Regions from separate parts of the Yokenella regensburgei genome, predicted to be linked through region 3. Evidence: predicted binding sites of a transcription regulator. Region 3 holds the regulator's gene; each other region holds the start of a gene.

Region 1 (10,864 bases), on a different contig from region 3:
GTTAACCCGGCGTTCCTGTTTGCGGCAATGTTCTGGTATCCGCTGCTGGAAATGGCGCAGAAGATTGCCCAGGAGAGCGGCCTCGCTTACTACGATGCCTTCGCCCTGGCCGCAAACGATGTGCTGGACGAAGCCTGTCGCTCAATTGCGATCCCGAAACGCATTACTACGCTGGTTCGTGATATCTGGCAGCTGCAGCTGCGCATGTCTCGCCGTCAGGGTAAACGCGCCTGGAAGCTGATGGAGCATCCGAAATTCCGTGCCGCCTACGATCTGCTGGCACTGCGCGCCGAAGCCGAGAGCAACGCCGAACTGCAGCGCCTGGCGCAGTGGTGGGGTGAGTTCCAGGTCTCCGCGCCACCGACGCAGAAAGATATGCTGGACGATTTGGGCGATGAGCCCGCCGCTCGCCGCCGTCATCGCCGCCCACGTAAACGCGCACCGCGTCAGGGCAGCGCGTGAGTCTGGTTTATATCGCACTCGGCAGCAATCTGGCCTCACCGCTGGACCAGGTTAACGCTGCCATTGCCGCACTGGGCGAAATCCCGGAGAGCCGCGTCGTTGCGCTCTCCTCGTTTTATCGTACACCGCCGCTGGGGCCGCAGGATCAACCCGATTACCTGAACGCCGCCGTGGCGCTGGAAACCGCCCTGTCCCCAGAAGCGCTGCTGGATAACACGCAGCGCATTGAGCTGCAGCAGGGTCGCGTTCGTAAAGCCGAACGCTGGGGGCCACGCACCCTCGATCTCGATATCATGCTCTTTGGCCAGCAGGTTCTGGACACCCCGCGCCTGACCGTGCCGCATTACGACATGAAAAACCGTGGCTTTATGCTCTGGCCGCTGTTTGAAATCGCGCCTGAACTCACCTTCCCGGACGGCACAACCCTTGCCGCCATCCTGAAACAGCTGAATAGCGCACAACCTGCCCACTGGTAAACTTGTCCCCCCGGGAGTTGCTGATACAATGCCGCAAGATTCGGCCTTAGTAATCAGGAACTCCTATGAAACCAACCACGATTTCCCTGTTGCAGAAATACAAACAGGAAAAGAAACGCTTCGCGACCATTACCGCTTACGACTACAGCTTCGCCAAACTGTTCGCTGACGAAGGTCTGAACGTGATGCTGGTCGGTGATTCTCTTGGGATGACGGTCCAGGGACACGACACCACCCTGCCGGTCACGGTAGAAGACATTGCTTATCATACTCGCGCCGTACGTCGCGGTGCGCCGTACTGCCTGCTGCTCGCTGACCTGCCGTTTATGGCCTACGCAACCCCGCAAGAGGCGTTCACCAATGCCGCCGCGGTAATGCGTGCCGGTGCCAATATGGTCAAGATTGAAGGCGGCGCATGGCTGGTCGAGACCGTTAAAATGCTCACCGAGCGCGCGGTGCCGGTGTGCGGTCACCTTGGCCTCACCCCGCAGTCGGTCAACATCTTCGGCGGCTACAAGGTACAGGGGCGCGGTGATGCAGCGCAGACGCTGCTGGATGATGCGCTGGCGCTGGAAGCCGCCGGGGCACAGCTGCTGGTGCTGGAGTGCGTGCCGGTAGAACTGGCTAAACGCGTCACCGAAGCGCTGCGTATTCCGGTGATTGGCATCGGCGCGGGTAACGTCACCGACGGACAGATCCTGGTGATGCATGACGCCTTCGGCATCACCGGCGGGCATATCCCGAAATTTGCGAAGAATTTCCTCGAACAAACGGGCGACATGCGCGCCGCGGTGCGGCAGTATATGACTGACGTCGAGTCCGGTGCGTATCCGGGCGAAGAACACAGTTTCCATTAAGGAGTCTTGTTGTGTTGATTATCGAAACCCTTCCGCTGCTGCGTCAGCATATCCGTCGTCTGCGCCAGGAAGGTAAACGTATTGCGCTGGTTCCCACCATGGGCAACCTTCACGATGGCCATATGAAGCTTGTCGATGAGGCAAAAGCCTGTGCTGATGTGGTGGTGGTGAGCATTTTCGTGAACCCGATGCAGTTCGACCGACCAGAAGATCTGGCGCGCTACCCGCGCACCCTGCAGGAAGACAGCGAGAAGCTCAACAAGCGTAAAGTGGATTTTATTTTCGCGCCTGCTCCGGCCGATATTTATCCGCTGGGTACCGATACGCAAACCTACGTCGATGTTCCAGGTCTTTCTACCATGCTGGAGGGCGCGAGCCGTCCGGGCCATTTCCGCGGCGTGTCGACTATTGTCAGCAAGCTCTTTAACCTGGTGCAGCCAGACGTTGCCTGCTTTGGCGAAAAAGATTTCCAGCAGCTGGCGCTTATTCGCAAGATGGTGGCGGATATGGGCTACGACATCGAGATTATCGGCGTGCCGATTGTCCGCGCCAAAGATGGTCTGGCCCTGAGCTCACGCAACGGTTATCTCACCGCGGCCGAGCGTAAAATCGCGCCGGGCATCAGCAAGGTGATGAACGGTATTGCCGAAAAACTGCAGGCCGGCGAGCGTGATTTTGACGAGCTGATCGCACTTGGAGAACAGGAACTGAACGATAAGGGCTTTCGCAGCGATGAAGTGCAAATTCGCGATGCCGATACGCTGCTGGAGGTTTCTGACACCAGCAAACGTGCGGTTATCCTCGTTGCCGCCTGGCTTGGTCAGGCTCGCCTGATTGATAATAAAGTGGTTGAGCTCGGCCAGTAGACACCGACTAAAAATCGGGCAATACTGCGCGCATACAGGCTCCGGGAATATATCCCTTCACCCGACCCTCTCCTGCGGAGAGGGTAATGCATGATGATTAAAGGTAGACGTAATGATTCGCAAAATGCTGCAAGGTAAGCTTCACCGTGTGACAGTGACTCAGGCCGACCTGCACTACGAAGGTTCCTGTGCCATTGACCAGGATTTTCTCGATGCGGCAGGAATTCTTGAAAACGAAGCGATTGATATCTGGAACGTGAACAACGGCAAACGCTTCTCCACCTATGCCATTGCGGCAGAGCGCGGTTCTAAAATTATCTCCGTGAACGGTGCGGCAGCGCACTGTGCCGACGTGGGCGATATTGTGATTATCGCAAGCTTCGTCATGATGTCAGACGAAGAGGCCCGCCGCTGGCAGCCGAAAGTCGCCTACTTTGAAGGCGAAAACGAGATGAAGCGCACCGCCAAAGCGATTCCGGTTCAGGTCGCGTAACTCTACCCCTGCGGCTGATTGCTGATCAGCCGCGACATGGTCTCCAGTGAATCGGTTCTCAGAATATACAGGCGCTTCAGTAAGAACAGATTATCCCCCGGTTTTACCTTCCCTTTCACCGTCGTCACCGCCATGTGGAAACCGGCATCATTCGCCGCTTTCAGCGCATTATCGTCGTAGCCGCCAAACGGATAAGAGAGATACAGCACGTGAGGGTTGAACTGCCCCAGCGCACGGCGTGAGCGTTCAAAATCAAACAGAATGTTGTGGTAGCTACGGCTCAACAGAATCGGACGATGCTGGTTGTCCACCCGATGCAGAAAATGGGTGTGCGACTGGATATCAAACACGTTCTGAATGCTTCGTAGCTCAGAAATGCTCATAAACTGCAGCGATTTTGGATCCCATTTTTGTGGGTGGATTTTAATCCGCGACGAAATAATAAACGCAGTCGCCTTAAAACCATACTCCTCGAGAATCGGCCAGGCGTAGCGGTTGACCGACTTCAGACCATCGTCAAAGGTAATCACCACCGAGCGGGCAGGAATATTGAGTTTATTACGCAAATAACCTTCCAGCTGATACATGGTCAGCGTGGTGTAGCCCTGATCGCGAAGCCAGGTCATCTGGTTACTAAACGCACGTACCGAGGTGGTGGTAGAAGTATGGCGAAAGCGCGTATTCTCTTCATCACGCAGAATATGGTGATAAGTGAGGATCGGCACACCGTTGTCCTGCTGTGCATCCAGGCTACTGACCCACGCCAGGCGATCGCCAATACGGATCTGATACCAGGTCTGGTTCAGGCGGTCTTTTAGTTTGCTGATAATGGGGTAGCGCAGATTGTCTGCCAGTACGCCAAACGGAACGCTGGTATTTCGCGGCTCGTTATAAACAGGGGTATCACGCCAGGTCAGCAGGTTCTGATTGCTGAGCGGCTTGTTCAGGTCACCGAGGTTATCCTGTACCCGCAGGCCGCCCTGCACCGGCTCCAGATGCCCTTTATCGATATAGCCGGTACCAAAACCGAAGCTGAATTCATAGTAATCCGCGTTCGTGGTTTTTACTGCCAGGATCTGCCCGCCGCGCACGTTACCCACCGTGACGACCCGATTGCCGATTTTCGCCCAGATAGTGGCATCTTCCGTCGTTTGCATATAACGAGCGGACAGCTCAGGCTGGTTGAGAAGAGTGGCACTGGCGCTGCCAGAAACCACCAGCAGCAGGACAAAGACAAGACGAGTTAACATACACGATTGACCGGGCAGCGAAAACTGCCGCTATTGTAGCAAAAGCGCTATCAATACCAATGGTTAATCAGCGTACAAATCATGAAGTAACACGAAGGGTGGATTTTTCTGCTGCTGATGCCACAGACTGCTGACCTCGGGCGCCCCACTGGCAACAATCGCATCGCGAAAGGCTTCGCTGGATAAGGTCTCCCGCTGCGAATACATTCGCTCCAACAATGAATAATAGACACCGGAGATCACTTCGCAATGGCTGTGCTTGTGGCTCATCAACGATGCTACACGGTACGGTGCCGCCCCGGGAATATCAGTGAGAAAAATCACCCCATCGCCTGAATCTGTGTGGTGCAGTGCATCGCACATCATCCGACTCAGCATGTTAGCGCTAAGCCCACGCCAGTAATTCACCGCCCGACATTGCGTCAGCGGCCCAAACTTTTTTTCGAGGCGATCCATGATTTCCTGTGCGCGGTCGTCATGACAGGCAATAACCCAACCTAGCATACAAGTCTCCTTAGCAGACATGTAGTTTAGCCGGGTGAATATTCGGATGGGGTGATAAAAGTCAAACTTCGGCGGAGTGTTGCCCGGCAGCGACGAGCCGCCGGGCGAAGGGTCTAGCTGCGCAGACCGCGTCCTTTCTGGATGAGATACCAGCAGAGCAGGTAAAACGCGGCGATAAAGACCACCAGAACCCCCACGGTGGTTGCCAGCGGCACATCGCTAATACCGAGGAAGCCGAAGCGGAAACCACTGATCATGTAGACAATCGGGTTCAGGTGCGACAGCGCCTGCCAGAACGGTGGCAGCAGCGTCAGCGAGTAAAATACCCCGCCAAGATAGGTCAGCGGCGTCAGTACGAACGTCGGGATAAGGCTGATATCGTCGAAGGTTTTAGCAAACACCGCATTCAACAACCCCGCCAGAGAGAACAGCACCGCCGTCAGCAGCAGCGTCAGTCCGACGAACAGCCAGGAGTGAACCTGGAACGGCACGAAGAACAGCGAAATTGCCGTCACCAGAATGCCAACGCACAGGCCGCGCGCCACGCCGCCGCCGACGTACCCGGCAATGATGACATGGGTTGGCACCGGAGCCACCAGCAGTTCTTCAATGTTACGCTGGAATTTCGCGCTGAAAAACGACGAAGCTACGTTGGCATAGGCGTTGGTGATCACCGCCATCATGATAAGCCCCGGCACGATGAACTGCATGTAGGTAAAACCATGCATCTCGCCAATTCGTGAACCAATCAGATTACCGAAGATGATGAAATAGAGCGTCATGGTGATAACCGGCGGCACCAACGTCTGGATCCAGATACGCATAAAGCGCTGGATCTCTTTCGCCCAGATACTTTTCAGGGCGACCCAATAAAGCTGCATCATGCCTGCTCTCCTTGTTTCACATTCACCAGCGACACAAACAGCTCTTCCAGACGGTTGGCTTTGTTACGCATACTTAATACCTGAACACCCTGCGCGCTGAGCTGGCTAAAGACGCTGTTAATGCCCTGCTCGCGCAACACTTCCACTTCAAGCGTGGAAGTATCGACCAGCCGGTACTGATAGCCGTCGAGCTTCGGCAGCGGGCTTTTCGGGGCCAGATCGAGGATGAAGGTCTCCGATTTAAGCTTTGAGAGCAGATTTTTCATCGAGGTATTTTCCACTAACTCTCCGTGCTGAATGATGCCGATGTTACGGCACAGCATTTCAGCCTCTTCCAGGTAGTGGGTGGTTAAAATGATGGTGGTGCCCTTGTCGTTGAGATCCTTCAGGAACCCCCACATAGAGCGACGCAGTTCGATATCCACCCCGGCGGTCGGTTCGTCGAGGATCAGCAGTTTTGGCTCATGCATCAGCGCACGAGCAATCATCAGGCGCCGCTTCATCCCACCGGAAAGCATACGTGCACGTTCACCACGCTTTTCCCACAGATCGAGCTGTTTTAGGTATTTTTCGCTACGTTCGACGGCTTCTTTTCGCTCAACGCCGTAGTAACCCGCCTGGTTCACCACGATCTGCTGAACGGTCTCGAACGGGTTGAAGTTAAACTCCTGCGGCACCAGCCCCAGCTGGCGTTTGGCGTTGACCACGTCCTTGCCCAGATCGTAGCCAAATACGCTCACGCTGCCGGAAGTTTTGTTCACCAGCGAACTGATGATGCCGATGGTGGTTGATTTGCCTGCGCCGTTCGGCCCAAGCAGCGCGTAAAAGTCACCAGCTTCAACACTAAGATCGATACCACGCAGCGCCTGAACGCCGCCCGGATAGGTCTTTTTAAGCTGTTTTAGTTCCAGAGCAATGGTCATTAAATGTCTCTTATCGTGTTGTGACACTCGATGTGTGGTTTTAAAAATGATGGAGTTGACCTATATTAGCGCAACGCACTTACTTGGTTACAGGTCGTTAACCTCCATGAAAGATATAGATACACTCATCAGCAATAATGCACTATGGTCAAAAATGCTGGTGGAAGAGGATCCCGGTTTTTTTGAGAAACTGGCACAAGCGCAGAAACCACGCTTTCTATGGATTGGATGTTCCGACAGCCGCGTTCCCGCTGAACGCCTTACGGGTCTGGAGCCGGGTGAACTCTTTGTTCACCGTAACGTCGCCAACCTCGTCATTCACACTGACCTGAACTGCCTCTCCGTGGTGCAGTACGCGGTTGATGTGCTGGAAGTCGAGCACATCATCATCTGTGGCCACTATGGCTGCGGTGGCGTACAGGCGGCTGTAGAGAATCCGGAACTCGGCCTCATCGACAACTGGCTGCTGCACATCCGTGATATCTGGTTCAAACACAGCTCACTGCTGGGCGAAATGCCTCAGGAACGTCGTCTCGACACCCTGTGCGAGCTGAACGTGATGGAGCAGGTTTATAACCTGGGCCACTCCACCATTATGCAATCAGCCTGGAAACGCGGCCAGAAGGTCACGGTTCACGGCTGGGCTTACGGCATTCACGATGGCCTGTTACGCGATCTCGACGTGACCGCCACCAGCCGCGCTACCCTGGAGCAGCGTTACCGCCACGGGATTTCCAACCTGAAGCTTAAGCATGTAAATCATAAATAACAAAAAAGGCCCCGCGGGGCCTTTTTTTATTCGTCCAGCAGGACCACTTTGCCGACGTACGGCAGGTGGCGGTATCGCTGAGCGTAGTCGATACCATAGCCAACGACAAACTCATCCGGAATAGCAAAGCCGACATATTCCACGGTCACATCCACTTCACGGCGGGACGGTTTGTCCAGCAGAGTACAGATGGCAAGGGATTTTGGCTCACGCAGGCTCAGGATTTCGCGCACTTTCGACAGAGTATTACCAGAATCGATAATATCTTCGACGATCAGCACGTCTTTACCACGGATATCCTCGTCGAGATCTTTGAGGATTTTTACATCACGGGTGGTGGACATGCCGCTGCCATAGCTCGACGCCGTCATAAAATCGACTTCATGTGATACCTGTACTTCGCGGCACAGGTCAGCCATGAACATAAATGAACCGCGCAGCAGCCCAACCAGCACCATATCACTGCCGCTATCTTTATAGTGTTCAGTAATCTGACGACCTAATTCGGCGATACGCGCTTTGATCTCCGCTTCCGGGATCATCACTTCAACAGTATGTTTCATTAAACTAACCATCTGATTTAAAGAGTAAATCACTCAATATCACCGCCAGTGGCAGCAGTATTGATCAGCAAGCGGCACAGTATACCAGCAAAACCATTTATACGGTGCATGCGATCATAAAGCTCGATTTGTGATTCCGATCACACTTGTTAAATCCTATAATTAATTGCTACTAAAAAATTAACTATTTGGTGGGTGTCTTTCTATGGCAGAAACAAAACCTCAACAATCACGAATTCTCGTGACGCTAACGGCCCTCTTTGCAGCATTCTGCGGGCTATATCTTTTAATCGGAGGGGTATGGCTGGCCGCGATTGGCGGTTCCTGGTACTACCCCGTAGCAGGTCTGGTGATGCTTGCCGTCACCGTCATGCTGTTTCGCGGTAAGCGCTGTGCGCTATGGCTGTACGCCGCTCTGCTGCTCGCCACGATGGTCTGGGGCGTGTGGGAGGTCGGTTTCGACTTCTGGGCGCTGACGCCGCGCAGCGATATTCTGGTGTTCTTCGGCATTTGGCTGATTCTGCCCTTTGTCTGGCGTCGTCTGCACATCCCTTCCGGCGGTGCCGTATGTGCGCTGGTGGTGGCGCTGCTGATAAGCGGTGGCATCCTGACCTGGGCCGGCTTCCACGATCCGCAGGAAATCAACGGCACGCTGAGCACCGATGTGACGCCAGCGGCGCCGATTTCTACCGTTGCTGATCAGGACTGGCCCGCTTATGGTCGTAATCAGGAGGGGCAGCGCTACTCCCCGCTGAAGCAAATTAACGCGGACAACGTTCACCAGCTGAAAGAGGCCTGGGTATTCCGTACCGGCGATCTGAAGCAGCCTAACGATCCGGGTGAAATCACTAACGAAGTGACGCCGATTAAAGTCGGTAACATGCTCTATCTGTGCACCGCGCACCAGCGTCTGTTCGCGCTGGATGCCAAAACCGGGCAGGAGAAATGGCACTTCGATCCGCAGCTCAACACTGACCCATCCTTCCAGCACGTCACCTGTCGTGGTGTCTCTTACCACGAGGCCACGCCAGCAAACGCCCCTGCGGATGTGGTGGCTGACTGTCCGCGCCGCATTCTGCTGCCGGTGAACGATGGTCGTCTGTTTGCGCTCAATGCGGATACCGGTAAGCTGTGTGAAACCTTTGCAAACAAAGGGATCCTCAACCTGCAAACCAACCAGCCGGTGACCACGCCGGGGATGTATGAACCCACTTCCCCACCGATCGTGACCGACAAAACCATCGTTATTGCAGGTGCTGTCACCGATAACTTCTCAACCCGCGAGCCGTCCGGCGTTATCCGTGGTTTTGACGTTAACAGCGGTAAGCTGCTGTGGGCCTTCGATCCGGGTGCAAAAGATCCGAACGCGATCCCGGAAGACGAACACCACTACACCCTGAACTCGCCGAACTCCTGGGCACCTGCGGCCTACGATGCGAAGCTTGATCTGGTGTACCTCCCGATGGGCGTTACCACGCCGGATATCTGGGGCGGTTACCGCACGCCGGAGCAGGAACGCTATGCGAGCGCGATTCTGGCGCTGAACGCGACCACCGGTAAACTGGCCTGGAGCTACCAGACCGTCCACCACGATCTGTGGGATATGGACATGCCTTCCCAGCCTACGCTGGCTGACATCACCGTGAAAGGCGAAACCGTTCCGGTGATTTATGCCCCAGCGAAAACCGGGAACATTTTTGTTCTCGATCGTCGTGACGGTAAGCTGGTCGTCCCGGCGCCGGAAAAACCGGTTCCGCAGGGTGCTGCGAAAGGTGATCACGTCTCCGCAACCCAGCCGTTCTCCGATCTCAGCTTCCGACCGAAGAAAGATCTGACCGATGCGGACATGTGGGGCGCCACCATGTTCGACCAGCTGGTGTGCCGTGTGATGTTCCACAAACTGCGCTACGAAGGGATCTTTACCCCGCCGTCTGAGCAGGGCACGCTGGTATTCCCGGGTAACCTGGGGATGTTCGAATGGGGTGGGATTTCCGTTGATCCTGACCGTCAGGTGGCGATTGCCAACCCGATGGCGCTGCCGTTTGTCTCACGTCTGATCCCACGCGGGCCGGGCAACCCGATAGAGCCGCCGAAGGACGCGAAAGCCAGCGGTACCGAATCCGGTATCCAGCCGCAGTATGGCGTTCCGTTTGGCGTGACCCTGAATCCGTTCCTTTCACCGTTCGGTCTGCCGTGTAAACAGCCGGCGTGGGGTTATATCTCCGCCCTGGATCTGAAAACCAACCAGATCGCGTGGAAAAAACGTATTGGTACCCCGCAGGACAGCATGCCGTTCCCGATGCCGGTTCCGGTGCCGTTCAACATGGGGATGCCAATGCTGGGTGGCCCAATCTCTACCGCGGGTAACGTGTTGTTTATCGCGGCGACCGCAGACAACTATCTGCGCGCATACAACATGACCAACGGGGAGAAACTGTGGCAGGCGCGTCTGCCAGCGGGCGGACAAGCAACGCCGATGACCTATGAAGTGGATGGCAAGCAGTATGTTGTTATCTCTGCGGGCGGTCATGGTTCATTCGGAACGAAGATGGGTGACTATATTGTCGCTTACGCATTGCCGGATGATGTGAAGTAAATCTTTACCCTCACCCTGACCCTCTCCCTAAGGGAGAGGGGATTGTTTGGTGACTCCCTGCCGGGGTGAGGGCTTCAAACCGCAGCAGACTACACCGTAAACCCAAGCATCATCCCGGTGTCTTCATGCTCTAACAGATGGCAGTGCGCCATGTACATCTGCTCTTTCGGCGCATCATTCTCGAATTTCACCAGCACTTCGCTGACGCCCCCCTCGACACG
Region 2 (10,864 bases), on a different contig from region 3:
CATATTGGCCAGCTCGTTCTGGGCAATCAGCCCAACGCGAGAAATATTCAGCAGTGCGTAAACGTCGGTGCTGGCTTTACGGGTCAGCTGCCAGAAATCATCAACGTCGTCGGCACCGGTGCTGCCAGCATCAATCACCGTCGTGACGCCGGTCGCGATGCCGACGCTGTCAGGTTCATCATGGTAGATCGGTGATTTCGGATAGCAATGAACGTGGGAATCAATCCAGCCTGCGCTGACGTAGGTCTTACCGTTCAGCTCAACGATGCTTTTCGCGGGCGCGGAAATGTCGCCCAGCGCTGCGATTTTGCCGTCCTGAATGGCGATATCGGTCAGGGTATCGTCGACGAGGCGCGCGCGGCGCAGGAGTAAATCAAACATATCTTTCTCCTGTGAGACAGGGCGCCGGAGCGCCCGAGGAAGTTAGCCGATTGCGATAGGGAAAATGGAGCCTAAAATCATGGCGCCGAGGATCGCACCACCGGTGATCGGTTTCTGCCAGAGGTAAAACAGCAGCGCACCCACCAGAGAGCCAATCCCGATAGGAATGGAGGCGGTCATCGCGCTCAGAATAATCAACGGCCCCAGGAAGCGGCCAGAGGCGTTACCTGCCCCCATCATAACGTCCGCCCCGTAGGTGGAGTCGCTCTGGTTGATGGTGAACTTACGCGCCAGGATGATGATGTAGCCAATCGCCAGACCAATCACCAGACCGGTAATCAGGGAAGCAATGAAGTTGGTCACCGGGAACATGATCCCCGCGCCCAGCAGCAGTGCCGGAACCCCCAGACCAACACCGGTCTGAATCGCACCACCGATATCAAGGATCCCCACCAGAGAGCCTTCAATAATACGGGCGAACAGGAAGCTCGCACCAAACGCCGCCACCGCACCGTAAGCCCCGGTATCGATGCCCGCTTTCAGCATTGCCACGAAGGCCACTTCGTTGAACGCGCCAATACCGTAGAGATAGTACATGTGTGTCCCGGCGAACACGCCGGAGGAGAGCAGGCCAACGAAGATCGGGAACGACCAGTCGGCAAACCAAAAACCTTTTTTCTCTTCCATTACAGGCTCCTGTTATTTACCGCTGAGAGAGTTATGGATCAGATCCAGCCAGTTCGGCACGGTCATATGGAAGGATTCGATCATCTTCATGTCGAAACCACGGAAGAAGGCGCTCAGGACAAACAGCGCAACGATGGCCGTCATCATCACTTTAGTGACGCGGTGCCAGCCACTCTCTTCCACGCCTTTACCGATCAGGATACCCAGCACCAGGCCCGGTACGGCGTTACCCATAATCAGCTGTGCGGCGCCGCCGAAGACGGTTGCCCAGAAACCTGATTTCTTACCGGCATCAATCGCCGCCAGCCAGAAAATAACCGGCATCACGGTGTTGACCAGCAGGTTTGCTGCGGGTACCAGCACCTTAATCGCAGTAACCTGCAGCGCGGCCGGAACGGAGGACGCGGTGAGGTTCAGGAAGGCGACAACAATCATGCCGATGATGCCGCAGGCAATCGCCATTTTACGCGGGTCATGCAGTGTCTCGCCGACGTTACGGTTTTTGATCATCAGCGCTGCCGCACCCCAGTTCGGGATAATGCGGTGGTCAACGTCCTGAGTGAACGCACCTGCTGCAACGGAAGAAGCCCAGGCGTTAAAGAAGAAGCCCAGCCCAAAGGAGAAGTGAGAAGCCGGATCCCCTTCGCAGGAATTCAGTTCCCCCAACGTACGAAAAGCACCCATCCCCTGTGTGGTGGGCGCGTGAAACATGCGTGCAGCACCTGCGCCCACACCAACGCCGACCAGGCCGCCGATGATGAGCGATTTTATTAATATAATTAGGAACATCAGTCTGCCCTTCTGTGTAGTTTATTTCTGCGTGACAAAATCAACCTTATCCAGATTGATGGCGGTCACGTTGACAGTGACATCCAGCTCCACGCTGTAAGACTGTCTTTCCCGGCGCAAAAAGATGAATAGGAAGGCTTCTTTTCGTACCGTTTCACGCGCCTGAACAACCTGCACATCCTGTGGCTCAATACGCAGTAAAATATGCGGTGACGCTTTCATCACCGCGGCTTGTACCTGGTTGAGAGCATCGGCAAAAGCGCGCGCTTTTGCCTCGCCTTTGCCCTTCACCCTGACCGTTGTGGTGAATTGTTCTTTCATCGTTATGCGCCGTGTTTCTTCTGCCACGCCTGAACCAGACGCTCGCCCAGCTCTTCTTTGTCCATAAAGCCGAAGCCCAGCACGTTGCAGCCTTCGTTGATGGCAGTAACGCCTTCGTCAACAGAGCGCATGCCGTACTTAGCTTTGTAGCCGTACTTGGTCTGCGCGGTGATTGCACCTGCGCCGCCGCTGCCGCAGAAGGAGATACCGAAGGTCGCGTTTTCCGCCTTCATGACGTCACCCAGTTTCATATCTGCGGCAACACCTGGAACCACAACGGCACGTCCACCGGCCTTCTCAACGCCTGCGGCGACTTTCTGTCCTTTGCCAAGACGATCGCCAATCACTACGGTAATCTGTTCCATGTTTTGCTCCTTAAAGGTTATCTTTCGCGACTTCAAAGTGAACGGACAGCAGCCAGGCTTCTTCCTCAGGAAGGTTACCGAACTCTGCGACCACTTCTCGGGCAAGCCGCATTGAATCTTCTGAAATTTCTTCGAACAGGCTGGCTTCCACTTCCGGCAGCGGCTCGCCGGTCACTGACCGGTGCGCCATTGCGCGAACATGAGAAGTCAGCATCTGCTCCTGTACTTCATTGGGGATGATGTTGTGGCGGCTGAGCAGCGCATAGGTGCGCGCCAGCATGGTGTCGGCAAGTTTCTCAGTCTGAACTGCCTGGTCCCCAACGTCGTTCATTACCACTCCGTTTATCACTCGTCTTACCCCGTTAATGTCTCTGGGATAAAACTTAACGTCGGGGGGAAAGAGTTTGTAGCGAGTTGTTTTCCACTTCGAAGTGGAAAGGAAATCGGCGGCAGTGATCTGTGCCACATTATTCGCGTGATTACGTTCAAATGACTGGATTTACGTGATGAATATCACAGCCCAGGAGGTGAAAAGCGGTGGCCCGGCAGAGAAAAAGTCTGGAAAGCTTCTCGTAAAAATGTGATGCCGATAAGGTTTACTTATGGGGAAAGGCTATGCTGCTGGCAGGTGTCTGAGGCGTTGCGCCCCGGCGAGAAAAGAAGGGGGAATTCCGAACTCCCCCACTCTGCGCATGAGGACGTAAGCCTCAGGCGCCTGTTAGCGATACTTCTGGTGGTAGGTATTGCGGGTCGCGACAAAATCCTGAGAAGCGGTCTGCGCCTCCTGTACTTTGCCTTCATCCACCAGCTTCAGCGCGCCATCAATCTGGCCCACCAGCGTTTGCAGACCGTGGCGGTAATCTTTCATCTCTGCGCTGTCGGCCGCTTTGCTTTCAAGCTTCGGTGGCGTCTGCTGCTGGGCATCAAGCGCCGCGGTACGCATCTTGGTCAACGCGTCCTTCATTTCAGCAGCATTAGTGCTTTTCTGGACAATTTTCAGATTCGCGCTGAGCGTATCCATATCGGTTTCCAGATCGGCGGCAAACGCCTGAACCGAACTGAATGCCAGAGTGGATACCGCCAACATCGCGAGGAGTTTTTTACGCATTGCTCACTTCCTTTTGGTTATAGGGCGCGGCAGGTCGCGCCAATAAGTGAATCATTGCCCGGCGATTTTCATCTCCGGTAACAGCACAGAACCACACTGAATATTGCTTCGGGTTTCAATATCGTCGGCGATAGTGACAATATTACGCCACATATCTTTAAGATTACCGGCGATCGTGATTTCACTCACCGGATACTGGATCTCGCCATTCTCAACCCAGAAGCCGGAGGCACCGCGTGAATAATCACCGGTGACACCACTGACACCCTGCCCCATGAGCTCGGTCACCACAAGTCCGGTGCCCATTTCTTTGAGTAACTTTTCAAATCCGAGGCCACGACCGGCAATACGCCAGTTGTGGATACCGCCCGCATGCCCGGTGCTTTGCAGGCCCAGTTTACGTGCGGAATAGTTGGTCAGCAGCCATTGGGTCAGAATGCCATCCTTCACGATATCGCGGCGCGTGGTGGCAACCCCTTCGCTGTCGAACGGCGTAGAAGCCAGCCCTTTCAGCAGGTGTGGATGCTCTTCAATCGTCAGCCACTCCGGCAGGATTTGCTTGCCGAGCGAGTCGAGCAGGAACGTTGATTTACGGTAAACCGCACCGCCAGCAATCGCGCCGACCAGGTGCCCGAAGAGACCGGTTGCCACTTCAGGGGCAAAAATCACCGGCGCTTTCATGGTTGAGAGCTTACGCGGCGACAGGCGAGCGAGGGTGCGTCGTGCACACTCTTCCCCTACCCATTCCGGGGTCTGCAGGTCGCCCATCGCGCGGCCAATGGTATAGGCGTAATCACGCTCCATATCACCATCATGCTCGGCAATGACGCAGCTTGAGAGAGAGTGGCGGGTAGAGCAGTAGCTCTGCAGCATGCCGTGGCTGTTGCCAAACACTTTGATGCCGTAATGGCTGTTAAAACTGCCGCCTTCGGTATTGGTGATGCGCTTATCAGCCTTGAGCGAAGCCTGCTCTGCGCGGGCAGCAAGCTCAATGGCCTCGTCCGGAGAGATTTCTGCCGGATGGAAGAGATCTAAATCCGGGGCGTTGAACGCCAGCAGGGATTTTTCAGCGACGCCGGCGCATGGATCCGGTGAGGTGTAGCGCGCGATATCCAGCGCAGCCTGCACCGTACGGGCGATGGCCTCCGGGCTAAGATCGGTGGAAGAGGCGCTGCCTTTGCGGTTCTGGTGATAAACCGTAATCCCAAGCGCACCGTCGCTGTTAAATTCAACGTTTTCAACTTCGCCATAACGCGTGCTGACGCTAATGCCGGTCGTTTTCGACACCGCAACCTCGGCACCATCTGATTTACCTGATGCCAGCTCCAGTGCGGTGGATACGGCTTTCTCCAGTGCGTTACGCTGCTCTGCAACTTGTGTGATTACTTTCATCGCCAATGCCATAATGAGTGAAGAGATTCTTTGAAGTCTAACAGAGAACCGTTTTCCAGTGTGCCCCTTAACTGGTAACATGTGCCTCTTTTTTTAAGGAGCCTGAAATGACTAAGCAGCCCGAAGACTGGCTCGACGACGTACCCGGTGACGACATCGAAGACGAAGATGACGAGATTATCTGGGTCAGCAAAAGCGAAATTAAGCGCGACGCCGAGGAGCTGAAAAGGCTCGGTGCCGAGATGGTTGATCTTGGGAAAAACGCACTGGACAAGATCCCGCTGGATCAAGACCTGCGTGACGCCATTGAACTGGCGCAGAAGATCAAGAAAGAAGGCCGCCGCCGCCAGCTGCAGCTGATTGGTAAAATGCTGCGTAACCGCGACGTTGATCCTATCCGCCAGGCACTTGATAAGCTGAAAAACCGTCACAACCAGCAGGTTGCGCTGTTCCACAAGCTGGAGCATCTGCGCGATCGTCTGATTGATGAGGGAGACGACGCGATTACTGAAGTGCTGAACCTGTGGCCAGACGCCGACCGCCAGCAGCTGCGGACGCTCATCCGCAACGCGAAGAAAGAGAAAGAAGGGAATAAACCGCCGAAATCGGCGCGCCTGATTTTCCAGTTTCTGCGCGAACTGGCAGAAAGCGAAGGCTAATACCGCTTTCGCTCCTCATCTCGCTACAGAAGTCAGGGTGGTGAGATCCCTCTCCCTTGATGGGAGAGGGTCAGAGTGAGGGTTACTCTTCTACCGCTTCGGCTTTCTTCGTCAGGCCGTCCAGCAGCTTCTGATGAATCCCACCAAAACCACCGTTGCTCATCACCAGAATGTGATCGCCCGGCTCTGCGGTTTTGACAATCATCTCCACCAGCGTGTCAACGTCCGCACTCCAGTGCGCAGGCTGCACGCAGGCTTCGGCAACTTCTGCCACCTGCCATGGAATATGCTGCGGCTGTAGCAGGAACACTTCATCGGCACGACCCAACGACGGTGCCAGCTCGTTTTTGCTGATCCCCATCTTCATGGTATTAGAGCGCGGCTCCAGCACCGCAATAATGCGTGCCGTCCCCCCCACTTTGCCCCGCAGCGCCTGCAGCGTCGCGAGGATCGCGGTCGGGTGATGGGCGAAATCGTCATACACCGTTACGCCGTTCGCTTCACCGCGTAGCTCAAGGCGGCGACGGGCGTTGATGAACGAGCCCAGCGCGTTTGCCGCATCGGCAGGAGTAACGCCAACGTGACGCGCCGCAGCAATCGCCATCAGGCCGTTGTGCATGTTGTGTTCGCCCACCAGATCCCACTTCACCTGGCCTACTTTTTCGCCGTCGAGCAGCACTTCCCACTCGGAAGCGTCGGTGTTCAGCTTTTTCGCCAGCCAGTGACCCTGTTCACCTACCAGCTCCTGCTCGCTCCAGCAGCCCATCGCCATCACCTGCTTCAGGTTGATGTCGTTCTCCGGCAGGATGATGCGACCCTGGCCCGGCACGATGCGCACCAGATGGTGGAACTGTTTCTGAATCGCTTTCAGGTCGTCGAAGATATCAGCGTGGTCGAACTCAAGGTTGTTGAGGATTAGCGTACGCGGGCAGTAATGCACGAACTTGGAACGCTTGTCGAAGAAGGCACAGTCGTATTCGTCGGCTTCAATGACGAAGAACGAGCTGTCGCCAAGACGCGCAGAGACGTCGAAGTTGCCCGGCACGCCACCAATCACAAAACCAGGCTTATAGCCGCAGGCTTCGAGGATCCAGGTCGCCATACCGGCGGTGGTGGTTTTGCCGTGGGTACCGGCCACGGCCAGCACCCAGCGATCGCGCAGGACAAAATCATGCAGCCACTGCGGACCAGACATGTACGGAATGTTCTGTTCCAGCACCGCTTCCACGCACGGGTTGCCGCGGGTCATGGCGTTGCCGATGATGACCAGGTCCGGCTGCGGGGAGAGCTGGCTTGCGTCATAACCCTGAATCAGCTCAATGCCCTGCTTCTCCAGCAGCGTGCTCATTGGCGGATACACATTGGCGTCCGAACCCGTTACTTCGTGGCCGAGAGAGCGTGCGAGCATCGCCAGACCACCCATAAAAGTGCCACAAATTCCCAATATATGAATGCGCATTCGTCATTTCCTTTCTTTTCGCTGAGGCACATTTTACCCACATGTTGGCAGCAGAGAAATGCATTTCAGGAAAATCCGCATTTTGCTGGCGCGATTCACCTGAGCGCGATGATTTGAATATTTGTTAAGATTGTTTGTAGTGTTCCGCTCTACTCAACATAAGAAGCAGGGAAAGTGTTATGAAAACGTTAGGTGAATTTATTGTCGAAAAGCAGCACGAGTTCTCTCATGCAACTGGCGAACTGACTGCTTTGCTGTCGGCAATAAAGCTGGGCGCCAAGATCATCCACCGCGATATCAACAAGGCCGGTCTGGTCGATATCCTGGGTGCCAGCGGTGCCGAGAACATTCAGGGAGAGACTCAACAGAAGCTCGATCTGTTTGCGAACGAAAAACTGAAAGCTGCACTGAAGGCACGCGACATCGTTGCTGGTATCGCATCGGAAGAAGAAGACGAGATTGTGGTCTTCGAAGGCTGCGAGCACGCCAAATACGTGGTGCTGATGGATCCGCTGGATGGCTCATCCAACATCGACGTTAACGTCTCCGTCGGGACGATTTTCTCTATCTATCGCCGCGTAACGCCGGTGGGAACGCCGGTGACCGAAGAAGACTTCCTGCAGCCGGGCAACAAGCAGGTTGCGGCGGGCTACGTGGTGTATGGCTCCTCCACCATGCTGGTTTACACCACCGGCTGCGGCGTTCACGCCTTCACCTACGATCCGTCACTCGGCGTGTTCTGCCTGAGCCAGGAGCGTATGCGCTTCCCGGAGAAGGGCAACACCTACTCCATTAACGAAGGCAACTACATCCGCTTCCCGATGGGCGTGAAGAAGTACATCAAGTTCTGCCAGGAAGAGGATAAGAGCACCCAACGCCCTTACACCTCACGCTATATCGGCTCGCTGGTGGCAGACTTCCACCGTAACCTGCTGAAAGGCGGCATCTACCTGTACCCAAGCACCGCCAGCCATCCGGAAGGTAAGCTGCGTCTGCTGTACGAATGCAACCCGATGGCACTCCTCGCCGAGCAGGCGGGCGGTATGGCAAGCGATGGTAAAGAGCGCATTCTGGATATTATCCCGAGCAGCCTGCACCAGCGCCGCCCGTTCTTCGTCGGCACCAACCACATGGTGGAAGACGTCGAGCGCTTCATCCGCGAATACCCGGACGCGTAATCCTTAATCCCTCTCTCCCTGGAGGAGAGAGGGATTACCACCTCAGGCCGCGCTGCTGCGTTGAAAACGAAACGCTGCCATCGCATCGGTCAGCGCCTGCGACTGCTCTTCAAGAGAGCGGGTTGCCGCTGAAGACTCCTGCACCAGCGCCGCATTCTGCTGGGCTGTTTCGTCCATCTGGCTCACCGCGATATTCACCTGCTCAATACCCCGGCTCTGCTCCAGCGACGCGCTGGCGATTTCGCGCATCAGCTTCGTCATTCGCATCACTTCGGTAGCAATTTCATCCATGGTCTCCCCGGCCTGCTGCGCCAGTTCGCTACCCTCGCCCACCTGGGTGCGCGAGTCGCCAATTAACAGACGGATCTCTTTTGCCGCGTCGGCGCTGCGGCTCGCCAGATTCCGCACTTCACCGGCCACCACCGCAAAGCCACGGCCCTGTTCACCGGCGCGCGCGGCTTCCACCGAGGCGTTGAGCGCGAGGATATTGGTCTGGAAAGCAATGCCGTCGATCACGCTAAGAATGTCAGCAATACGATCGGAGCTTCCGGCAATATCGCGCATTTTCTCAATCACATAGCACACCATCTCGCTGCCGCGGTCGGCGGTATCAGACACCGTTTTTGCCATCTGGTGCGCCTGTTCGGCGTTATCGGCGTTCTGTTTCACCGTCGCAGTTATCTGCTCCATGCTCGCCGCCGTCTCTTCAAGCGAGGTGGCGGTCGATTCGGTTCGCTGAGCAAGGTTGATATTGCCTGCCGTCAGTTCACGGCTGCCAACATCAATCTGCGAACTGGCGTCGCGTACCCGCATGACTGATTCACGTAATGCGCTGCGCATCTCTTCCATGGCGGCATTAAGACGGTTGAATTCGGCGCTGGCAAAGCGGGTATCGGTCGGAGACAGATCGCCGGTCGCCAGGCACTCCAGCTGTTTCACCGCATCATCCAGCGGGTTTAAGAGTTTATTACGCAGCATGAACCAGATGAGCAGCAGCACGCCGATCGCCGCCGCTGTAACTGCCGTCATCACGCCGTAATAGGCCCAGGAGGTAATGATGCGGGTCGAGGCGTAGAGCCCCATTCCGCCGGATAGCAGCAGAAACAGGGTAAGCAAAGACAATAAAACCAACAGACTTTTTCGAATAGAGAGAGATTTTGGCATCACTTTATTTCCGGTTGTAGGGATTATTCTGGCTTGTACAGAAACTATCGACTACAACCGGAAAATATTTAGCTGTTTCAGGAAATTCAATATGTTACTTCGGTGTTGCTGCCGTGTTGACCCGGGTCACCGGTGAACTTTGCCGGTTCTCCCACAGCACGGTAAGACCACGTTGTAATGCAATGAAAATAAACAATAAAATGCCGATAGCTATCTTCGTCCACCAGGAGCTCAGAGTACCGTCAAAATTAATATAGGTCTGAATCAACCCCTGGATCCCAACGCCAAATAACGTGCCGAGGACGGTCCCTACACCACCGCTGAGCAGCGTACCGCCGATCACCACCGAGGCGATGGCGTCCAGCTCCACGCCCACTCCGGCCAGCGCGTAACCGGCCTGGGTATAGATAGAAAAGACAATCCCGGCAAGCGTCGCCAGCCCTGTTGAAAGCATGTAGATGCGAACAGTCGTGCTGCGGGTGGAGATCCCCATCAGATTTGCCGAGGTGGCGTTGCCGCCAATGGCGTACACCTGATTGCCAAAGCGGGTACGGTGGGCGAGAAAAATCCCCAGCACCACCACCAGCAGCATCAGCAGCCCCATTGCGCTAAGCCGCCCGCCGCCGGGAATGGTCCACGCCAGCCCCGACAGCGTATCGTACAACGGGTGGTTGATAGGAATGGACTCTTCAGACACCAGATAGCTGACGCCGCGCAGGAAGAACATTCCCGCCAGAGTGATGATAAACGCCGGGATCTTCAGTGCATCAATCAGCAGCCCCATGAAGGCACCAAACGCGCAGCCCATGACCAGCACCAACGGAAACGCCAGCAGCGGAGGGATCCCCCAGAAGCCGATCGCTTTTGCCAGAAACACGCCGGTGAAGGCGATCACCGACCCCACGGAGAGATCGATCCCCCCCGAGAGGATCACAAACGTCATACCGACGGCGATGATCCCAAGAAAAGCATTATCGGTCAGAATGTTGCAGATGACCCGCGTGGAAGCGAAGCCAGGAAACTGGGTCAGGCAGTACAGGTAACCAAGGACGAACACGCCGAGGGTGATCATCAACGGCAGATTACGTTTGATCATGGCGACGCATCCTCTTCAGAAGGGAGATAAAACGCGGTGACTGCACGATCAGCACACACATCACCACCACCGCTTTCACCACCTGGTTAAGCTCGGGCTGGAAGCCGGAGAGCAAAATCCCGGTATTCATCCCCTGGATAATCAGCGCCCCCACCACCGACAGCAGCAGGTTGAAGCGCCCGCCCATCAGCGAACCGCCGCCAATCACCACCGCCAGAATGGCGTCCAGTTCGAGCCATAGCCCGGCGTTGTTGGCATCCGCACC
Region 3 (10,864 bases):
GGCCCAGCACGAACATGGCCACGGAGAACAACGCCAGGCTGTGGCTGAACATCAAACCGGCGACTGCCAGCACCATCAACACGAAGCCAAAACGCAGCTGGGTTCTCAGAGGCACAATTTCCATCAGCCAGGCGTTCAGGAAAATGGAAATCAGGATCCCGGCGTTCAGGAAGGTGAAGGTGTTGCTCATGCTGGAAACCGGCAGATGGAAGTAGTCTGCAATGTTTCCCATCACCATCCCGGTGACGATCACCAGCGCACCGGTGAGTGCGTAGGAGAAAAAGCTGATCCATGTCAGTTTGATACGGTTGCTGTTAGTCATTGACTGGCCTGTGAATAGAAATGAAAGCGCAAATACGCTCTAATATTGAGCGTATTGACAGCGCGTCTTGGCGGGCAGATTTTATTCTCTCACGTGATGTATTCATACGATTTATGTGAAACAGATCTCATTTTGCAAACGCTTTCGTGATCACAATCACGTTTTTTAGCCTGATAAAACCGGGCTGCGACTGGTTACATCTGTTTCAAATTCGTAAAATTAAGTAAACCTCTGGCCTGTGTCTGGAAGCCTCTTTAGAATCAAGGCACTCGTTCTTTTTACTGCACCCGTTAAGGAATTCTCATGCTCAAATCAACACTGGCGGCGGTCGCTGTCGTCTTCGCATTCTCAGCTGTTTCTCCTGCGGCTCTGGCAGCAAAGGGCGACCCGCATGTACTGCTGACGACCTCCGCGGGGAACATTGAGCTGGAACTGAACAGCCAGAAGGCGCCGATTTCGGTGAAAAACTTCCTGGATTACGTGAATAATGGTTTTTATAACAACACCACTTTCCATCGTGTGATCCCGGGTTTCATGATTCAGGGCGGCGGCTTTAACGAGCAGATGCAGCAGAAGCAGCCAAACCCACCGATTAAAAACGAAGCGGATAATGGACTGCGTAACACCCGTGGCACCATCGCGATGGCGCGTACTGCAGATCAGGACAGCGCAACCAGCCAGTTCTTCATCAACGTTGCTGACAATGCCTTCCTCGACCACGGCCAGCGTGACTTTGGCTACGCGGTATTTGGTAAAGTGGTGAAAGGCATGGACGTGGCGGATAAAATCTCTCAGGTGCAGAGCCATAACGTCGGTCCTTACCAGAATGTCCCGACAAAACCTGTCGTTATCCTGTCTGCGAAGGTCCTGCCGTAATCACTCCTTGCGCGGGTTACCTCCCGCGCTTCTGTGGCCTTTCTGCGTAACCGTCAATTGCTGCTTATACTTGTGGCAAATGCGGGACTCTCAGGGAGGCCATCATGCAAAAACTCACCGATAAGCAAAAATCGCACCTCTGGGTGCAGAGCCGTAACGCGAATTTTCAGGCCAGCCGTCGTCTGGAGGGCGTTGATGTGCCGCTGGTCGTTCTTGAAAATGCGCAGGTGGTAGCGCGTCTTGAGGAACTCAGGAGGCACTATGAGCGATAAATACGGTGATGATCGCGATCCCTACCTGTACCCTGGCCTGAATGTCATGCGCAACCGACTGGGTATTCACCAGACGCAGCGCCTGGAGCAGGCGGCGTATGAGCTGACCTCACTGCGCGCGGCGACTTTAGCGCTGGGCCCGCCCGCTCGTGGTTTGCCGCACCTCTGCGCCATTCACCATCATCTTTACCAGGATGTTTTTGACTGGGCTGGCGCATTTCGCCAGGTGGATATTTACCAGGGGGACACCCGCTTCTGCCACTTTGCTTATATCGAGAAAGAGGGCAATGCGCTGATGAAGCATCTTGAGGAGGAAGCGTATCTCGCCGGGCTGGGGCGTAGTGATTTTATTTCTCGCCTGAGTCACTACTATTGTGAAATCAATGTGCTGCATCCTTTCCGGATCGGTAATGGCATTGCGCAGCGGATCTTCTTCGAGCAGCTGGCGCTGCATGCCGGGTATCTGCTCGACTGGCGAGGGATCGAGCCTGACGTCTGGGCGCAGGCGAACCAGAGCGGCGCGATGGGAGATTTGCGCGCACTTAGCGCCATCTTCAGCAAAGTAGTAAGCGAAGCGCGGGAATCTGAGTAGAATAGAGCGGATTTTTGTTCTGGAGCCGCCATGATTCTGCTGATTGATAACTACGATTCGTTCACCTGGAACCTGTACCAGTACTTTTGCGAGCTGGGGGCCGAGGTGGTGGTGAAGCGAAACGATGAAATAACTCTGGCAGAGATTGACCGCCTGGCGCCGGAAAAAATCGTTATCTCTCCGGGGCCCTGTACCCCGGATGAGTCCGGAATTTCTCTCGACGTCATTCGTCATTATGCCGGAAAACTCCCCATTCTTGGCGTGTGCCTTGGACACCAGGCGCTGGCTCAGGTCTTTGGTGCAACCATCGTGCGGGCGGCAAAGGTCATGCACGGCAAAACGTCACCCGTTACTCACACCGGGCAGGGGGTGTTCCGGGGTCTGAACAACCCGTTGACCGTGACCCGCTATCACTCACTGGTGATCGATCCCGCCACGCTGCCTGCCTGTTTTGACGTCACGGCGCAAAGTGACACCGGTGAAATCATGGGTATTCGACACCGCGAATGGGCACTGGAAGGGGTTCAGTTCCATCCGGAAAGTATCCTCAGCGAGCAGGGGCATCAGCTTCTGGCGAATTTCCTGCATGGCTGAATAGTGGTTGCCATTAACTGATTTTTTATGCATATTTCGTGATTATATTCTCATAATCACTGCTGCATAGAAGGTGGTCAAGACATGGCAACGGAACAACCTGCAATTACCCGCGCGACGTTTGATGATGTGATAGTGCCAATTTATTCACCCGCGGAATTTATCCCGGTGAAAGGGAAAGGCAGTCGCGTGTGGGATCAGCAGGGCAACGAGTATGTTGATTTTGCGGGCGGCATCGCTGTGACCGCGCTGGGTCATTGTCATCCGGCGCTGGTGGCGGCGCTGCATGCTCAGGGGGAAATGCTCTGGCATACCAGCAACGTCTTCACTAATGAACCAGCGTTACGCCTGGGACGTAAGCTTATTGACGCCACTTTCGCTGAACGCGTGGTGTTCATGAACTCGGGAACGGAAGCCAACGAAACCGCCTTCAAGCTGGCGCGCTATTACGCTGCCACACGCCACAGCCCTTACAAAAGCAAAATCATTGCCTTCCATAACGCGTTCCATGGTCGTTCGCTGTTTACGGTGTCCGTTGGCGGACAACCAAAATACTCCGACGGCTTTGGCCCGAAGCCGGCCGATATTATCCATGTGCCGTTTAACGATCTTCATGCTGTCGCGGCGGTGATGGATGATCACACCTGCGCGGTGGTGGTAGAGCCAATTCAGGGCGAAGGCGGTCTGACGGCGGCTACGCCGGAGTTTTTACAGGGGCTGCGTGAGCTTTGCGATAAACATCAGGCGCTGTTGGTGTTTGATGAAGTGCAGTGCGGCATGGGGCGCACCGGCTCGCTGTTTGCCTATCAGCATTACGGCGTGACGCCGGATATTTTAACCAGCGCCAAAGCGTTAGGCGGCGGATTCCCGGTGAGCGCGATGCTGACTACCGAAGACATTGCCAGCGCCTTCCACGTGGGGAGCCACGGTTCAACCTATGGCGGGAATCCGCTAGCCTGCGCGGTTGCGGAAGCCGCATTCGATGTTATCAACACCCCGGAGGTGCTCAACGGGGTGAAGGCGAAGCGAGAACTATTTGTGCAGCAATTGCAGCAAATCGATGCCCGCTTTGATGTATTCAGCGACATTCGCGGCATGGGGCTGCTGATTGGCGCGCAGCTGAAACCGCAGTACAAAGGCCGCGCCCGTGATTTCCTGCACGCTGCGGCGCGTGCGGGGGTGATGGTGCTCAACGCCGGGCCGGACGTGATGCGCTTTGCCCCATCGTTGGTGGTGGAAGAGGCGGATATCACCGAAGGGATGGCGCGCTTCGCTGAAGCGGTGAAGGCTATCGTTAACGGCTAGCTTTACTCAGTCGTCGGGTCAGCCAGATACCGTGATGCGGTCGCTGGCGCCAGGCCACTGACGAAATGGTGTACATGGCGCTAAGATGCCCCAGTACGCGCTGAAATTGCTGTTCCATGGTGCTCGACGGCTCGTGGGACAGCATATCCTGTGATTCCATGATATTCGTCTCCCCGCTGCTTCCTGGCTCATCATATTCCAGTCGCTGTTGACAACGCTGCAGTGCAATTTCACAGGATTGCAGATAACGTTCGGTCAGCTCTGGCGTCAGGCAGTTATGCTCGCGGGCAAGCGTCGTCATGGCATTGATGTGCTCGACGATAAACTGGCTATGGGTTACCCACAGTTTCATATCTTCCAGATATTGAGTGTTAAAACCGGGCTCGTGCATGGCCTGATTGAGCGAGTTGAACAGCGCATTGTGCGCCTGATTGACCCGCATTCGCTGGTAGGCGAGCGCCGGTGCCTGCGGATCGTCGCTCAGGATCAAGCGAATGGCTTCCTGATCGGCCTCCAGCGCATCCTGGGCGTTTTTACGTAGCAGGCCGGTCTGCCACTGTGGCCACAGCCACACCATGCCGCCGAAGGCTATCAGACAGCCAATGATGGTATCGATGAAGCGAGCGACAATAAACTGCTCACCGTTCAGGGTCAGAAGCTGGATGGTGTATACCGCGGTCACCGTAAAGCCCACCGTCGCCCAACCGTAGTTCTTACGAATAATCAGATAGCTGACCAGCGTGATGATGAGCATCGCACTTAGCGTATAGCCTTCCGGGACGTGGAAGTGCAGGGTACTTCCCACAATCACCAGTCCGGCGAGGGTACCGATTGCACGGTGGACGATCCTCACCCGCGTCGCGCCATAACCGTTCTGGGTGACCAGCAGGATGGTCATCAGGATCCAGTACGGTTTTGGCAGGTGCAGGGCGGCACCCATCAGGCTCGCGATGCTCAGCATCACGCTGATACGTGCGGCGCTGCGCAGCGCCGACGACTTCAGCGACAGATAGCTTCTCAGTGCCGGAATAACCGGCAGGCGACGCTCTTTGTCAGCCATCAGATTACGAGGGTAGAGCGGGCGCTGGGTGCGAAGAACGCGCGCGATACGGCTGAAATGCCAGGCGCAGAACTGGCCTACCGGATTGTCCGGATGCTGGCGTGCGATTTTCTCCAGCGCGCCAAGCTGCTTATCCATCGTGAAGCGGTGCGGGTAGCGGTGATAAAGAATATCGTCAGCAAGCTCGCGCAGCCGCGCTGCAATGGTCTGGGCATTCCAGCGGATAACCGCTTCGGCGTGGCTGCGCTCCACCAGTTTCTGCACCTCTTCCGGCTGATGCAGGCTGACGGAGATATGCTCTTGTAAATCGAGCCCCATCTGGAATACCCGCAGCAGCCGTTTGTAATCGCGATTTTTGTTGGCTGCCAGCATGTGCAATTGCTGGTAACACTGGCTTATCAGATCGACCGCTTTTTGCTGGCGGTTGAGCAGCGGCGGCAGCGCGGTGGTCGGGTCGGTGTGCTGGGTAAGCAGGCTGTACTTCGCTTCACAGTAGTCGGCAAGCTGGCGATACAGCAGGCTCAGGGATTCACGCAGCGGCTGCTCTTTCCACATCCAGAACCAGAACCAGTTAAAGAGCCCGTACCACAGAGTACCCAGCGCATACAGCAGCAGCGGCTGCCAGACCGGCATATTTCCAGCCAGGCTTAGGGTGAAGATGGAGGCAATCAGCGACGCGGGCAGCAGGCGGGCGTGCAGGGCGCTAATCTCAGCCGTCACGCCAAGTATCATCGTCAAGCCGGTCAGGATGAGCGGCAGGGGGATGTCTTTTGCCAGCAGGAGCTGGACTATCAGGCTGCAAACGGCAAACAGCGTGCCGCCGACGACCAGGCGTTTAAAAAAGCGTTTATGCGGCGTGTCGAGGCCGGCAATGTTGCAGCAGGCAGGAACGAGGGAGAACAGCAGACCCTGCTGGAGATGGCCGAGAATCAGACCCACAGCCACAGGAAGACACAACACCAGCGTTTGCCGCAGTGCGTAGTTAACTTCCGGGTGATAGATAAGCCTGCGCCACATGGGTGATAAAACAAAAACGGCGCGCGAGGTAGGTTGCGCGCCGTCTGGCATGATTTAGCGGGTACCGTAAACCACGATGGTTTTACCGTGTGCGGAGATCAGATTCTGATCTTCCAGCATTTTCAGAATACGACCCACGGTTTCACGGGAGCAGCCCACGATCTGACCGATTTCCTGACGAGTGATTTTGATCTGCATCCCGTCCGGGTGAGTCATGGCGTCCGGCTGTTTCGCCAGGTTCAGCAGCGTCTGCGCGATGCGGCCCGTTACGTCCAGGAAGGCGAGGTTGCCCACTTTCTCAGACGTTACCTGCAGACGGCGAGCCATCTGAGAAGAGAGACGCATCAGGATGTCCGGGTTTACCTGGATCAGCTGACGGAATTTTTTGTATGAAATTTCAGCGACTTCACAAGCCGTTTTAGCACGCACCCAGGCGCTACGTTCCTGGCCTTCTTCAAACAGGCCTAATTCACCGATGAAATCGCCCTGGTTGAGGTAAGAGAGGATCATCTCTTTACCTTCTTCATCCTTGATGAGTACAGCCACGGAGCCTTTCACGATGTAATACAACGTTTCTGCTTTTTCACCCTGGTGAATAAGCGTGCTCTTCGACGGGTACTTATGAATGTGGCAATGAGACAAGAACCATTCGAGAGTCGGGTCTGTTTGCGGTTTGCCAAGCACCATGCGCGATTATCCTCTGTTATAAGCTGTCTCCAGCGGCATTAGTCTTTCTGCCCCTGGGTTGCAATCGAATTCTTCCCGCTACCTGGGAAGTGGGCTGACGGTATATTCAGCAGCCTTATGTGATGTCCTCTGCAGACATGTCATTTATCAATGTAACACTGTTGCATCCCGAATGTTTTAGCATAGCTTTCGCCGCATGTCTCCTGGTGTCTCGCTTCAGCATGATGCACGTCGCCTTCCATTGCGAGAAATGTTATGTGCGCGTAATCTGTGAAGAAAATTGCAACTCAGGAGTTAAAAAATATGCAAGCGCGTGTGAAATGGGTTGAAGGGTTAACCTTCCTTGGTGAGTCGGCTTCGGGTCATCAGATTTTGATGGATGGCAACTCTGGAGATAAAGCACCAAGCCCGATGGAAATGGTGCTGATGGCGGCGGGCGGATGCAGCGCCATCGACGTGGTCTCTATTCTGCAAAAAGGCCGCCAGGCCGTGACGGATTGTGAAGTGAAGCTGACTTCTGAGCGCCGTGATGAGGCTCCGCGCCTGTTCACCCACATCAATCTGCACTTCATCGTGACCGGTAAAGATCTGAAAGATGCAACCGTCTCTCGCGCGGTGGATCTGTCTGCTGAGAAGTATTGCTCGGTGGCATTGATGCTGGAAAAAGCCGTCAACATCACGCATTCCTATGAGGTTGTTGAAGGCTGATGTTAATACGGGTGGTCACTCACCCCCTTCCCGGCGGAAGAGGGGTGAGGTTTATCCGATTTTTTTCCCTTCCATGATTCGCTGTACCAACGGCGCCATGATCAGCTCCATCGCCAGCCCCATTTTCCCGCCCGGTACCACCAGAGTATTCATATGTGAAATGAACGAGCCCTGCAGCATAGCCAACAGCCATGGGTAGTCGATTCCCGCCAGATTACGGAAATGAATGACCACGAAGCTCTCATCAAGCGAAGGAATCCCTTTTGCGGCAAACGGGTTCGAGGTATCGACGGTCGGGACGCGCTGGAAGTTAATGTGGGTGCGGGAAAACTGCGGAGTAATGAAGTTGATGTAGTCCTCCATTGAGCGCACCACGGAATCCATCACTGCCTCACGCGAATGACCGCGCTCGCCGGTGTCGCGCACCAGCTTTTGGATCCACTCAAGGTTGACGATGGGCACCACGCCGACCAGCAGATCGACATGACGGGCGACATCCTGATCCTTTGTCACTACGCCGCCGTGCAGGCCTTCATAGAACAAGACGTCGGTAGGTTCGGGCAACGGCTGCCACGGCGTGAAGGTGCCTGGCACCTGGTCCCAGGGGACCGCTTCATCATAGGTATGCAGGTATTTACGCGACTGGCCTTTACCGCTCAGGCCGTACTCGTGGAAGGTTTGTTCGAGCAGGCTAAAGTCATTGGCTTCCGGGCCAAAATAGCTGATGTGCTTTCCCAGGTCGCGCGCCTTACGGATAGCCATATCCATTTCCGGCCGCGTGTAGCGATGAAAGCTGTCGCCCTCAACCTCCGCGGCGCGGAGCTTGAGCTGGGAGAAAATCTTACGAAATGCGAGGCTGGTGGTTGTGGTTCCGGCACCGCTGGAGCCCGTGACTGCAATAACCGGGTGTTTGGCCGACATAGCGAACAGCTCCCTGAGTCAATGGTGATGGAGGGTCAGCCGTTAAACTGCTTGCGCGACATAATATTGACGGTCTCGTGCAGTTCGGACCACACCAGCACGGCCTCACCGCTTTGCAGCTGTTGTTTAACGTCGGCGACCTTATCTTTTAATGAACGTTCATGTTCACCATAGTCGGTGCCTTCGCGCAAGACAAAACTTTCGATCAGGTTTTCGAGCGCTTCCGGGCTCAGGTCCTGCCAGGGGATCATCATGCTTGTGCCCTCAGCCAGCGGGTTAACCAGTCGGGAATGCGCTTTTCGAGCCACATTTCCGGTTTACGCAGGGTGCCACCCACAAAGCCGACGTGGCCGCCGTGCTCCGTCAGTTGATACTCAACGTTTGGCGGCAGCTGTTCCTGAGGAGGAATGGAGTGGTGATCCATAAACGGATCGTCCTTCGCATGGATGATAAGCGTAGGAATTTTGATTTCACTCAGGACCGGCATAGCGCTGCACTGACGGTAGTAGTCGATAGCATCCGCGAAACCGTGGATTTTCGAGGTGATAAGATCATCGAATTCACGGATACGACGCACGCTTTTCAACTGCCGCAGGTTAATCGGCAGGGTTCCAGGGTAGGCCTTGAGCTTGCGGGCGGCGTTACCCTTGAGCAGGTTTAGCAGATAACGCTGATAAACCCGGGAAAAACCCTTATCCATATGATAGCTACAGGCTTCCAGCATGAAGGGGGCGGACACAATAACTGCGGCGTTCAGCGGCACGTCGGCGCCTTCTTTCGCCAGCAGACAGCCGAGCATATTCCCGCCGAGCGAATACCCTACCGCTGCCGTAGGTGCGTTGCCAAACTGGCGTTGCAGCCAGTTGAGGAACCAGGTGCCGTCTTCGGTTTCCCCGGAGTGGTAAATACGTTCGTTACGATTAGGCTCACCGCTACAGCCGCGAAAATGCATCACTACGCCGAGCCAGCCGCGCTGCTGCGCCGCGTGGATCAGGCCGTGGGCATAGGGGCTGTAAAGGCTGCCTTCTAACCCGTGAAAGACCACCAGGCGCGGTTTATGGCGCGCCTGTTCGGGATCTTCACTCCAGGCAAGATCGACAAAATCACCGTCGGGTAGCTCAAGACGCTGCCAGTGCGGAGTGAACTGCAGCTTGCGGCGAATTAGCCGCGGCAGCATGGTCTGCAGGTGGCAGTTCTTAACGCCTCGCATCGGTACGAAGGAGGCATCATCTTCCGGTGGTAATTCGAAATCTACGGGGGTTATCTGAGTCATTGCGCTCTACTATACCGCCCGGCCGGTTTCATGTTTATGAATTCGAGCCACATTACCCCTCCTGCAGCATCTGTTCGAGTTGCTCCTGCGCCTCAAGCCACGCCATTTCGCACTCTTCAAGCCCGGATTTCGCGCTGGCCTGCTGTTGCAGGCAGGCGGTCAGCTCTGCTTTGCGCGCCTGATCGTACAGGCCGCTATCGCCAAGCGTTTCTTCCGCCTGTGCCAGCTCGGCATTAAGTTTCTCCATCTCTTTTTCGAGACGAGTAATCTCTTTGCGCAGCGGCTGCGTCTGAGTACGCAGTTCTGCTTCGCGGCGTTTCTGATCTTTACGCGCCTGGGCGCTGTTGGCGTTGTCCTTCGACGCTTCCGTTGGCTGGTTTTCCTGCTTCTGCACGTCGGTCAGCCACTGCTGATAGTCGTCCAGATCGCCGTCGAACGGTTCGACTTTACCATCATGAACCAGATACAGATCGTCAGTGGTGGAACGCAGAAGGTGACGGTCGTGCGAAACCACCACTAATGCACCTTCAAATTCGATCAGCGCTTCGGTCAACGCCTGGCGCATGTCGAGATCGAGGTGGTTAGTTGGTTCATCGAGCAGCAGCAGGTTCGGGCGCTGCCAGACGATCAGCGCCAGCACCAGGCGCGCTTTTTCGCCGCCGGAGAAACGTGCCGTGTGTTCGGTGACTTTATCACCCTGGAAGCCAAAGCCGCCCAGATAGTCGCGCAGCTTCTGCTCAAGCTCCTGCGGTGCAAGGCGTGCCAGGTGCTGAATCGGTGATTCATCTGCCCGTAAGAATTCCAGCTGATGCTGAGCAAAATAGCCAAGCTTGATGCCTTTCGCCAGACCGATATCACCGCTGATGGGCGCCAGTTCGCCTGCCAGCATTTTGATAAGCGTTGATTTACCAGCACCGTTGCGGCCGAGCAGGCCGATACGCGAGCCCGGCACCAGGTTGAGCTTGATGGAGTCGAGAATGACGCGTTCGCCATAGCCTGCGCTGACCTTTTCCATCTTCAGCAGCGGGTTTGGCAGGCTTTCCGGCGCGCGGAAGCTAAAGTGGAACGGGTTATCGACGTGCGCCGGGGCAATCATCTCCATGCGCTCAAGCATTTTTACCCGGCTTTGGGCCTGCTTGGCTTTTGAGGCTTTTGCTTTAAAGCGGTCGATGAAGCTTTGCAGGTGCGCGACTTTTTGCTGTTGGCTTTCAAACATCGACTGCTGCTGAGCAAGCCG

What was found. Region 3 encodes CRP, which controls carbon source genes, mostly activating them, when cyclic AMP is high. Its sites were predicted from a motif close to ATGTGANNNNNNTCACAT; they were not measured.
Region 1: the regulator CRP is predicted to act here: its motif matches at 8,176-8,193, upstream of hpt (hypoxanthine phosphoribosyltransferase).
Region 2: the regulator CRP is predicted to act here: its motif matches at 3,045-3,062, upstream of C7387_RS16185 (glycine dehydrogenase).

What each region holds. Positions count from the first base shown of each region.
Region 1 covers NZ_RBIZ01000005.1:573,688-584,551, reverse strand. The annotation lists gene pcnB (polynucleotide adenylyltransferase PcnB) at 1-462, shown strand, start outside; gene folK (2-amino-4-hydroxy-6-hydroxymethyldihydropteridine diphosphokinase) at 459-938, shown strand; gene panB (3-methyl-2-oxobutanoate hydroxymethyltransferase) at 1,004-1,795, shown strand; gene panC (pantoate--beta-alanine ligase) at 1,807-2,661, shown strand; gene panD (aspartate 1-decarboxylase) at 2,774-3,154, shown strand; gene C7387_RS17775 (polysaccharide deacetylase family protein) at 3,157-4,404, opposite strand; gene C7387_RS17770 (PTS sugar transporter subunit IIA) at 4,468-4,908, opposite strand; gene C7387_RS17765 (ABC transporter permease) at 5,022-5,792, opposite strand; gene C7387_RS17760 (ABC transporter ATP-binding protein) at 5,789-6,715, opposite strand; gene can (carbonate dehydratase) at 6,822-7,484, shown strand; gene hpt (hypoxanthine phosphoribosyltransferase) at 7,511-8,047, opposite strand; gene C7387_RS17745 (glucose/quinate/shikimate family membrane-bound PQQ-dependent dehydrogenase) at 8,253-10,643, shown strand; gene cueO (multicopper oxidase CueO) at 10,733-10,864, opposite strand, start outside.
Region 2 covers NZ_RBIZ01000005.1:216,800-227,663, reverse strand. The annotation lists gene C7387_RS16210 (amidohydrolase/deacetylase family metallohydrolase) at 1-381, opposite strand, end outside; gene C7387_RS16205 (DUF4310 family protein) at 424-1,068, opposite strand; gene C7387_RS16200 (DUF4311 domain-containing protein) at 1,081-1,857, opposite strand; gene C7387_RS16195 (DUF4312 family protein) at 1,879-2,178, opposite strand; gene C7387_RS16190 (SFCGS family glycine-rich protein) at 2,181-2,543, opposite strand; gene C7387_RS16185 (glycine dehydrogenase) at 2,554-2,892, opposite strand; gene cybC (cytochrome b562) at 3,262-3,651, opposite strand; gene pmbA (metalloprotease PmbA) at 3,703-5,055, opposite strand; gene yjgA (ribosome biogenesis factor YjgA) at 5,151-5,702, shown strand; gene mpl (UDP-N-acetylmuramate:L-alanyl-gamma-D-glutamyl-meso-diaminopimelate ligase) at 5,785-7,161, opposite strand; gene fbp (class 1 fructose-bisphosphatase) at 7,341-8,339, shown strand; gene C7387_RS16155 (methyl-accepting chemotaxis protein) at 8,382-9,503, opposite strand; gene yjfF (galactofuranose ABC transporter, permease protein YjfF) at 9,598-10,599, opposite strand; gene ytfT (galactofuranose ABC transporter, ATP-binding protein YtfT) at 10,586-10,864, opposite strand, start outside.
Region 3 covers NZ_RBIZ01000006.1:10,986-21,849, reverse strand. The annotation lists gene tsgA (MFS transporter TsgA) at 1-322, opposite strand, end outside; gene ppiA (peptidylprolyl isomerase A) at 626-1,198, shown strand; gene C7387_RS18195 (YhfG family protein) at 1,303-1,470, shown strand; gene C7387_RS18190 (putative adenosine monophosphate-protein transferase Fic) at 1,460-2,062, shown strand; gene pabA (aminodeoxychorismate synthase component 2) at 2,093-2,656, shown strand; gene argD (bifunctional acetylornithine/succinyldiaminopimelate transaminase) at 2,741-3,961, shown strand; gene C7387_RS18175 (YccS/YhfK family putative transporter) at 3,951-6,038, opposite strand; gene crp (cAMP-activated global transcriptional regulator CRP) at 6,093-6,725, opposite strand; gene C7387_RS18165 (OsmC family protein) at 7,029-7,433, shown strand; gene C7387_RS18160 (phosphoribulokinase) at 7,485-8,354, opposite strand; gene C7387_RS18155 (YheU family protein) at 8,390-8,608, opposite strand; gene C7387_RS18150 (hydrolase) at 8,605-9,627, opposite strand; gene C7387_RS18145 (ABC transporter ATP-binding protein) at 9,680-10,864, opposite strand, start outside.